One region of the Kitasatospora sp. NBC_00315 genome, then DNA from elsewhere that is predicted to be linked to it. Evidence: riboswitches for the same ligand, from Rfam matches in the RefSeq annotation. Region 1 holds a riboswitch; the other holds the start of a gene.
The links. Region 1 has a riboswitch for thiamine pyrophosphate ahead of thiO (glycine oxidase ThiO). Riboswitches for the same ligand answer to the same signal wherever they lie in the genome.
Positions count from the first base shown of each region.

Region 2: linked by a shared signal. The riboswitch ahead of thiC (phosphomethylpyrimidine synthase ThiC) and the one ahead of thiO (glycine oxidase ThiO) in region 1 are both predicted to bind thiamine pyrophosphate.

Region 1 covers NZ_CP108025.1:6,112,237-6,116,784, forward strand. Annotated here, with positions in the region: gene OG823_RS25475 (thiazole synthase) at 1-330, opposite strand, end outside; gene thiS (sulfur carrier protein ThiS) at 334-543, opposite strand; gene thiO (glycine oxidase ThiO) at 540-1,703, opposite strand; TPP riboswitch at 1,698-1,810, opposite strand; gene OG823_RS25490 (NAD(P)/FAD-dependent oxidoreductase) at 1,887-3,083, shown strand; gene OG823_RS25495 (Rv2175c family DNA-binding protein) at 3,169-3,534, shown strand; gene thiE (thiamine phosphate synthase) at 3,534-4,289, shown strand.
Region 2 covers NZ_CP108025.1:4,032,499-4,037,046, forward strand. Annotated here, with positions in the region: gene OG823_RS16415 (stealth conserved region 3 domain-containing protein) at 1-438, shown strand, start outside; gene OG823_RS16420 (hypothetical protein) at 458-937, opposite strand; gene thiC (phosphomethylpyrimidine synthase ThiC) at 1,126-2,976, opposite strand; TPP riboswitch at 2,971-3,105, opposite strand; gene OG823_RS16430 (MFS transporter) at 3,343-4,548, shown strand, end outside.

The DNA of each region.
Region 1 (4,548 bases):
GATGACCTCCAGCTTGACCCAGTCGGTGCCGAGCGCCTCCCGGGCGAGCCGGGCGGTCAGCACGGCCTCCCCGGCGGTGAAGCAGCCCGCCGTGTTGGGCAGCACCCGGATGCCGTTGCGGGTGAGCACGTCCAGCACCGAGCCCTGGGTGGTGGTGTTCACCCGGCGCATCGCCACCGTGGTCAGCTCGGTGCCGGAGACCCGCAGCGCCTGCTCCAGGATCTCCAGGCTCGGCGCGCCGCCGGTGCCCATGATCAGCCGGGAGCCGAAGGCGGTGCCGGCGATGGTCAGGACGTCCTTGTCGTCCGCGGGACGGCTGTCGGTCGTCACGGCTCAGCCCCCCTGGACGGCGGTGAGGATCTCGACCCGGTCGCCCTCGGCGAGCGCCGTGCGCGACCAGGCGCCACGCGGCACCACGGCCTCGTTGAGGGCGGCGGCGACCCCCGAGGGTGCGCCGCTCACGGTGGCGACCACCTCGGCGAGGGTGCTCGCGACGGGCACCTGCCGGGCTTCGCCGTTGACGGAGAGGGAGATGTCGCTCATACCAGGGCCTTTGCGGTGAAACGGGTGGGGGAGAAGTCGGTGGCGAGCTCCGGCGTCGCGCCGGTGGCGAGGTACTCGGCGAGCAGATCCGCCGTCACCGGGGTCAGCAGCACGCCGTTGCGGTAGTGGCCGGTCGCCGCCACCAGGCCGGGCAGCGCGGTCGGGCCGAGCAGCGGGGCGTTGTCCGGCGACCCCGGACGCAGCCCGGCGGAGGTCTCCACCAGTGGCAGCTCGGTGATCCCGGGGACCAGGTCGTGGGCGTCGCGCAGCAGCTCGTACACCCCGCCGGCGGTGACCGTGGTGTCGTACCCCTGCTCCTCGCTGGTGGCGCCGATCACCAGCTCGCCGTCCTCGCGCGGCACCAGGTAGAGGTGCTGCCCCCGCACCACGGCGCGTACGTTGCGGGAGAGGAACGGCCGGTACGCCTCGGGGACGCGCAGCCGCAGGATCTGCCCCTTCACCGGCCGGATCGCCGGCAGCACGCCCTCGGGCAGGCCCGGCAGCAGGTGGCTGCGGGAGCCGGCGGCCAGCACCACCCGATCGGCGCCGAGCGCCTCCCCGGTGCTCAGCCGCACCCCGGCGGCCCGGCCGTCGGCCACCACCAGCTCGGTCACCTCGGCGCGCTCCAGCACCACCCCGGCCCGCTCGCAGGCGACCACCAGCGCCCGGGCCAGCCGCCGGCCGTCCACCTGGTGGTCGTCCGTGACGTGCAGGCCGCCGCGCACCCCCGGGGCCAGCATCGGCTCCAGCCTGCGGCACTCGCGGCCGGTCAGCCAGTGCGAGTCCAGGCCGAGCCGCCGGTGGAAGGCGTGCAGCTCGCGCAGCTCCTCCCGGTCGTCCGCGTCCAGCGCCACGGCGAGCGTGCCGCAGGCCCGGTAGCCGGTGGAGAGGCCGGAGGCCTCCTCCAGCTCGGCGGCGAACGCCGCGTACCGCTCGTTGGAGGCCATCCCGAGGCGCAGCAGCGCCTCCTCGCCGTACTGGAGCTCGGTGACCGGCGCCAGCATCCCGGCCGCCACCTGGACGGCCCCGCCGCCGTGCGCCGGATCGACCACCACGACACGCAGCCCGCGCTGCGCCGTCCGCCAGGCGACCGCGAGGCCGATGACGCCGCCGCCGATCACCAGGACGTCCGCGGGCGTACCGCTCTCGAAGCGTGTCAAAGTCGCTGCTCTCCCTTCGCCGGTATGACCCGGATCAGGTTCGGACGGTCGCGGGCCGTGCAAGCCCGCCTCTCAGCCCGGTCCGCCGGGCTCCCGTGTGAAGTGCCCCCACCATAACTCCGCGTGCCACCGGCCCCGAAGGCGCGTACCGGGGGTGGCCGGCCCGGCCGATAGGGTGACGCCGTGGGAGAGCTGCTGAGCACGGACACGGTGGTCGTCGTCGGAGCCGGACTGGCCGGCGCGCAGTGCGCGGGCGCGCTGCGGGCGGGAGGCTGGCCGGGCCGGATCACCCTGCTGGGGGACGAGCCGCACGCCCCGTACGACCGGCCGCCGCTCTCCAAGGACGTCCTGCTCGGCAGGGCCGACGCCACCACGCTGGACGTCGACCACGCCGCCCTCGGCGTGGACCTGCTCACCGGCCGCCGCGCCACCGGGCTGGAGCCCGGCGTGCTGCACACCGACGGCGGCGGGCTGCGCTACGACAGGCTGGTGATCGCCACCGGCGCCGCCGCCACCGCACTTCCCGGCGCGGAGCGCGCGCACCTGCTGCGCACCGTCGACGACGCGCTGGCGCTGCGCGTCCTGCTGCGGCCCGGCGCCAGGATCGTCCTGGTCGGCGCAGGCTGGATCGGCGCCGAGACCGCCACCGCCGCCCGCGCGCTGGGCTGCGAGGTGACCGTGGTCGAGGCGGGCCCGACACCGCTGCCCGGCACGCTGCCCGCGGCGGTCGGCGGCGCGATGGCCGCCTGGTACGAGGAGGCCGGCGTCGACCTGCGGCTCGGCGCCGCCGTCGCCTCGGTCGGCCCGCACGAGGTGCTGCTCGACGACGGCACCCGGCTGGCCGCCGACGAGGTGGTGGTCGGCATCGGCGCCCGGCCCGCGACCGGCTGGCTGGCCGGGTCACCGGTGGAGCGGGCGGCCGACGGCGCGGTCCTGGTGGACGAACGGCTGCGCACCTCGCTGCCGGGCGTGCTGGCGGCCGGTGACTGCCTCTCCTACCCCTCGGCCCGCGCGGGCACCCGGCTGGCCGTCCAGCACTGGGACCACGCGCTGCGCTCGGGTGCGGCCGCCGCCGCCTCGCTGCTGGGCGACGACACCCCGTACGACCCGGTGCCGTACTTCTGGTCCGAGCAGTTCGGCCGGATGGTGCAGTACGCCGGGCGGCACGCCGAGGGTGACCGGATGCTCTGGCGCGGCGCCCCCGGCGACCCCTCCTGGACGGTGCTCTTCACACGCGGCGGGCGGCTGACCGCCCTGCTGACCGTCGACCGGCCGCGGGACCTCGCCCAGGGCCGGCGCCTGCTGGAGCGGGGCGCCGCCCTCGACCCGCTCCGGGCCGCCGATCCGGCGGTGCCGCTCAAGTCGGCCGTCACGCCCTGATCCGCCCGGTCACGTTCGGTCATCGGTGTGCCCGTCCGGGGTGCGGGTGGTGCGCGGCGGCCCGGCGAGGTGGCAGTCTGGTGACGTGAGCGAGATCGAAGCGAAGATTGAAGACCTTGTCCCCGAGTGGATGTACCTGCCCGACATCTCGGAGCAGTGGGGCGTCCGGGTCACCGAAGTCCGTGACCTGGTCAAGACCGGCGGCCTGATCGCCGTCCGGCGTGGCCCCAACAGGTCGCTGCAGGTGCCGGCCGCCTTCATCGACGGTCCCGGCCTGGTCAAGCACCTGTCCGGCACCCTGACCGTGCTGCGCGACTGCGGGTACAACGACGCGGAGATCCTGGAGTGGCTCTTCACCGAGGACCCGTCGCTGCCCGGCAGCCCGATCCAGGCCCTTCAGGAGAACCGGGGCACCGAGGTGAAGCGCCGCGCCCAGGCGATGCTGATCTGATGGCGGCCGACACCGCCCCGGCCGGCACCGCCCCGGCCGACACCGCCCCGGGCGCCGGCGCCCCGGCCGACACCGCCCCGGCCGACACCGCCCCGGCCGACACCGCCCCGGGCGCCGGCGCCCGCGCGCGGCTGGCCGAGGCCCGGCTCTACCTGTGCACCGACGCCCGCCGCGAACAGGGCGACCTGGCGCAGTTCCTGGACGCCGCGCTGGCCGGCGGCGTGGACGTCGTCCAGCTCCGGGACAAGGGCCTGGAGGCCCGCCAGGAGCTGGAGTACCTGGAGATCTTCGCCGACGCCTGCCGCCGCCACGGCCGGCTGCTCTCGGTGAACGACCGGGCCGACGTCGCGCACGCCGCCCGCCCGGACGTGCTGCACCTCGGCCAGGACGACCTCCCGGTGCCGGCCGCCCGCGCGATCCTCGGCGAGGACGTGATCGTCGGCCGGTCCTGCCACGCCGAGTCCGAGGTGGACGCGGCGATCGCCGAACCGGGCGTGGACTACTTCTGCACGGGCCCGGTCTGGCCGACCCCGACCAAGCCCGGGCGGCACGCCCCCGGCCTCGGCCTGGTCTCGTACGCGGCGAAGCAGGCCACCGGGCGTCCCTGGTTCGCCATCGGCGGCATCGACCTCGGCAACCTCGACGAGGTGCTGGCGGCCGGTGCCCGCCGGGTGGTGGTGGTCCGCGCGATCACCGCGGCCGACGACCCCGGAGCGGCGGCGGCCGAGCTGGCCCGCCGGGTCCGCGAGCTCTGACCGCACCGCGGACCGTCCGGCGCCGCTGCTGAGCCCCGCTCGGTACCGCCGGACGGTCGCGGCCTCGGCCGGCGCCGGCAGCACCGCCCGTGCCCGCGGGTCCTGGGCCCTGCTCAGTACCGCCGGACGGTCGCGGCCTCGGCCGGCGCCGGCAGCACCGCCCGTGCCCGCGGGTCCTGGGCCCTGCTCAGTACCGCCGGACGGTCGCGGCCTCGGCCGGCGCCGGCAGCACCGCCCGTGCCCGCGGGTCCTGGGCCCT
Region 2 (4,548 bases), 2.1 Mb from region 1:
ACACGCCACACGCCGCGCACCGCGCACCGGAGCCTGCTGCGGCAGAACGCCGAGGACTTCTCGGCCGAGTTCGCCCGGACGGCCGCCGAACCGTTCCGCGCGCACCGCAGCCTCTCCCCGCTCACCCTCTGCGGGTACACCGCGTACCTGGCGGGGAAGGCCGTGTCCGTCCCGGGCGACGAGCTGTTCGTGGACATCGGCGACCCGGTGGCGCTGCGGCGGCTGCCGGCGCTGACCGCGCGTCGGGAGCACGCGGTGCTGTGCCTCAACGACGTCACCACGGGCCTGCTCGACCCGGCCGTCCAGGACGTCGCCGTCCGCGAGTTCCTGGAGGCGTACTTCCCCGTACCCGGCCCGTTCGAGCGGCCCCGCGCCCTGCTCCCCCGGCCGGCCGAGGGCGTCGTCGCACCGGTGACGACGGCGGGAACGACAGGCTGAGCCGGGCCCGGGCGGGCCGTCACTCGATCCCGAGGGGCGCGATCCCCAGATCCGCCCGCATGAGGCCGCGCATCCGCGCCATCGCGGCCCGGCGCTCCACGATCAGGGCCGCGTCCTCGGCGGAGCCGACGCCCGCGCCCGCGGCGTAGGCGTCACGGAGCCGGCGCAGGCTGCGGAACGCCTCGTTCCCGGCCGCCACCACCGGCGTCGGGCCGACCAGCCAGAGTCGTTCGCTCGCCGTGTACAGGTCGGCGCCGCGGAAGGCCTCCCGGACGGCCGAGTCCCGGGCCCGGTCGGACAGGTGGTCGCCCAGCGCGACCGCCCGGATCTCCTCCCCCGCCGTCTTGAGCGCCGAGACGAACACCGTGTACACCTCGCGGCGCAGCTCCGTCGCCCGGCGAACCTCCTCACGCCGCCACCGGCCGCGGTCGGCGACCAGCGTGGCAGTGATGCCGATGACGGCGCCGGTCAACGTGGAGAGCAGGGGCATCCAGTCCATGCCCGCAGCTTGTCCGAACCGGCCTGTCCGCACCAGGGGCCGTGCACCCGCCGGGTCCCCCGGTGCGTCCGGGCGCACCGGCGGGCCCGGCGGGCCGGTGCGACGGCGCGGAGGTCCGGGCGGACCGGACGGCGCCGCCCCGGGAAGCCCCCTCCGCCTCCCGGAACGGCACGACCGGCGACCCGGCGTCAGTCCGCCAGCGGCAGGTAGACCCGGTTGCCCCTGGCCGCGAACTCCTCCGACTTGGCCTTCATGCCCTCCTCGGCCTCGTCGGCCCGGGCCCCGGACATGTCGTCGCCGTAGGTGTCCATGATGGTCTTGCTTATCTTCATCGAGCAGAACTTCGGGCCGCACATGGAACAGAAGTGGGCGGTCTTGGCGGGCTCCGCCGGGAGCGTCTCGTCGTGGAAGGCGCGGGCCGTCTCCGGGTCGAGGGCCAGGTTGAACTGGTCCTCCCAGCGGAACTCGAAGCGGGCGTCCGAGAGGGCGTCGTCCCAGTCCCGGGCGCCGGGGTGGCCCTTGGCGAGGTCGGCGGCGTGGGCGGCGATCTTGTACGTGATCACGCCGGTCTTGACGTCGTCCCGGTTGGGCAGGCCCAGGTGCTCCTTGGGAGTGACGTAGCAGAGCATGGCCGTGCCCCACCAGGCGATCATCGCGGCGCCGATGCCGGAGGTGATGTGGTCGTAGCCGGGCGCGACGTCGGTGGTGAGCGGGCCGAGGGTGTAGAACGGCGCCTCGTCGCAGATCTCCCGCTGGAGATCCATGTTCTCCTTGATCTTGTTCATGGCGACGTGGCCGGGGCCCTCGATCATCACCTGGACGTCCCGCTCGCGGGCGATCCGGCCGAGCTCGCCGAGCGTCTGCAGTTCGGAGAACTGCGCCTCGTCGTTCGCGTCCGCGGTCGAGCCGGGACGCAGGCCGTCACCGAGCGAGAAGGTGACGTCGTAGGCGGCGAGGATGTCGCAGAGTTCCTCGAAGTTTGTGTACAGGAAGTTCTCCTGATGGTGCGCCAGGCACCAGGCCGCCATGATGGACCCGCCGCGCGAGACGATGCCGGTCTTGCGGCGGGCGGTCATCGGGACGTACCGCAGCAGCACGCCCGCGTGCACGGTCATGTAGTCGACGCCCTGCTCGCACTGCTCGACGACGGTGTCGCGGTAGACGTCCCAGCTCAGCTCCTCGGCCTTGCCGTCGACCTTCTCCAGAGCCTGGTAGAGCGGCACGGTGCCGATCGGGACGGGCGAGTTGCGCAGGATCCACTCCCGGGTGGTGTGGATGTTGCGGCCGGTGGAGAGGTCCATGACGGTGTCGGCGCCCCAGCGGGTGGCCCAGGTCATCTTCTCCACCTCCTCCTCGATCGAGGAGGTGACCGCCGAGTTGCCGATGTTGGCGTTGATCTTCACCAGGAAGTTGGTGCCGATGACGGCCGGCTCGACCTCGGGGTGGTTCACGTTCAGCGGGATCACCGCCCGGCCGCGGGCGACCTCGGCGCGGACGTACTCGGGCGCCAGCCCCTCCCGCAGGGCGATGAACTCCATCTCCGGCGTGACGATCCCCCGCTTGGCATAGCCGAGCTGGGTGACCGCGACGCCGCCGCGGCCGCGCAGCGGGCGCCGCGGGCGGCCGGGGAAGACGGCGTCCAGGTTGCGCAGGTCACCGCCGCGCGGGGCGGTGTGCCTGATCCCGTCGTCCTCGGGCCGGGCCTCCCGGCCGTCGTACTCCTCGACGTCGCCGCGCTGGCGGATCCAGGCGTCGCGCAGGGCGGGCAGCCCGCGCCGCACGTCCGGCTGGTAGGACGGGTCGGTGTACGGACCGGACGTGTCGTACAGCGGGACGACCCCGCCGTTGGTGAGCACCACCTCGCGGTACGGAACCCGCAGGTCGGGGCGGGAGCCCTCGCGGTAGGCCTTGCGCCAGGCGGTGGTCGGATAGCCGGTGCCCGCGCTGTTCGGGGCGCCGTTCGCCGGGGTGCCGCCGCCGTTCGCCGGGGCGCCGGCCGGGCTCTGGACAGACGTCTCCGGTACTTCGAATGTGGTCATCGGACCCTTACTCCCTACGCCGGCATTACCCGGTCAGGTTCCTGCGGTCGACGCAGCGGTCGGTACGTGTGGTGGCGTACCGTTCAGCGCCCTCTCAGCCCGGTGCTCCGAGCTCCCGTGTCTGCGGACGGTGTGTCCGCAACAAGACGTCAACACCGTAGCGACCCGATCGCCGCCGGTCCAGAGCGGGTCCACGCGACGGTCTGCTCCCGGCCAACCGCCACCCCGGGCGCCCCGGGGCGCCCGGACTGTGTTAACCGGAGGTTAGGTGTCGGCCCGGCCCCTGTACCGGGGCACCGCCCCGGCAGGACGCTGCGTGTGACGGCGCGACCACCCCGCGCCGCCCCCGCCACCAGGAGGTTCACCATGAGCGCTGCCGGCCCCGGCACCCCCGCGAGAACGGCCCGGACACCGTGGAAGGCCGTCGTCGGCGGCTCGATCGGCAACATGGTCGAGTGGTACGACTGGTTCGTCTACGCGAGCTTCGCGACCTATTTCGCCTCGGCGTTCTTCCCGCACGGCAACCCCACGGCCCAACTGCTCAACACCGCGGGGATCTTCGCCGTCGGGTTCTTCATGCGCCCGGTCGGCGGCTGGCTGCTCGGCCGGTACGCCGACCGGCGGGGCCGCAAGGCCGCGCTGACCCTCACCGTCACCATGATGTCCGCGAGCGCGCTGCTGATCGCGATCGCCCCGACCTACCGGCAGGTCGGCTACTTCGGGGTGGTCGTCCTGCTGCTGGCGCGCCTCCTGCAGGGCCTCTCGGTCGGCGGCGAGTACGCCGCCAGCGCCACCTACCTGACGGAGGCGTCAGCGCCGGCCCGGCGCGGGTTCGTCTCCAGCTTCCAGTACGTCTCGATGACCCTCGGTCAGCTGATCGGCCTCGGACTCCAGATCCTCCTCCAGCACACCCTGTCCGACTCCGAACTGCACGCCTACGGCTGGCGCATTCCGTTCGCGCTGGGGGCGGCCGGGGCCGCCGTGGTGCTCTGGCTGCGACGCAGCCTGGTGGAGACCGGGGCCTACACCGAGGCGGCCCAGGAGCAGCTCCGGCCGCGGGCCGCGCGGCCCGCCTCCGAGGAGCGCGGAACGATTCGCCAACTCATGCAGCACCGACGTGAGTTCGCCCTGGTGATGGCGCTGACCATGGGCGGCACGGTGGCCTACTACACGTACACCACCTATCTGACCAAGTACCTCTCCAACACGGCGGGCCTGAGCAAGTCGGACGCCGCGCTGGTCAGTTTCTGCGCGCTGTTCGTCTTCATGCTGTTGCAGCCCTTCGCCGGAGCGCTCTCCGACCGGATCGGGCGCAGGCCGCTGCTGATCACCTTCGGTGTGGGCGCCACCCTCGGCACCGTGCCGCTGATGACCGCGCTCTCGCACGCCGGCACCTTCGGCGGCGCCCTGCTGCTCGCCGTCGCCGCCCTGGTCCTCGTCACGGGCTACACCTCGATCAACGCCGTGGTGAAGGCCGAGCTCTTCCCCACCCGGATCCGCGCGCTCGGGGTCGCGCTGCCCTACGCCCTGGCCAACGCCCTGTTCGGCGGCACGGCCGAGTACGTGGCGCTC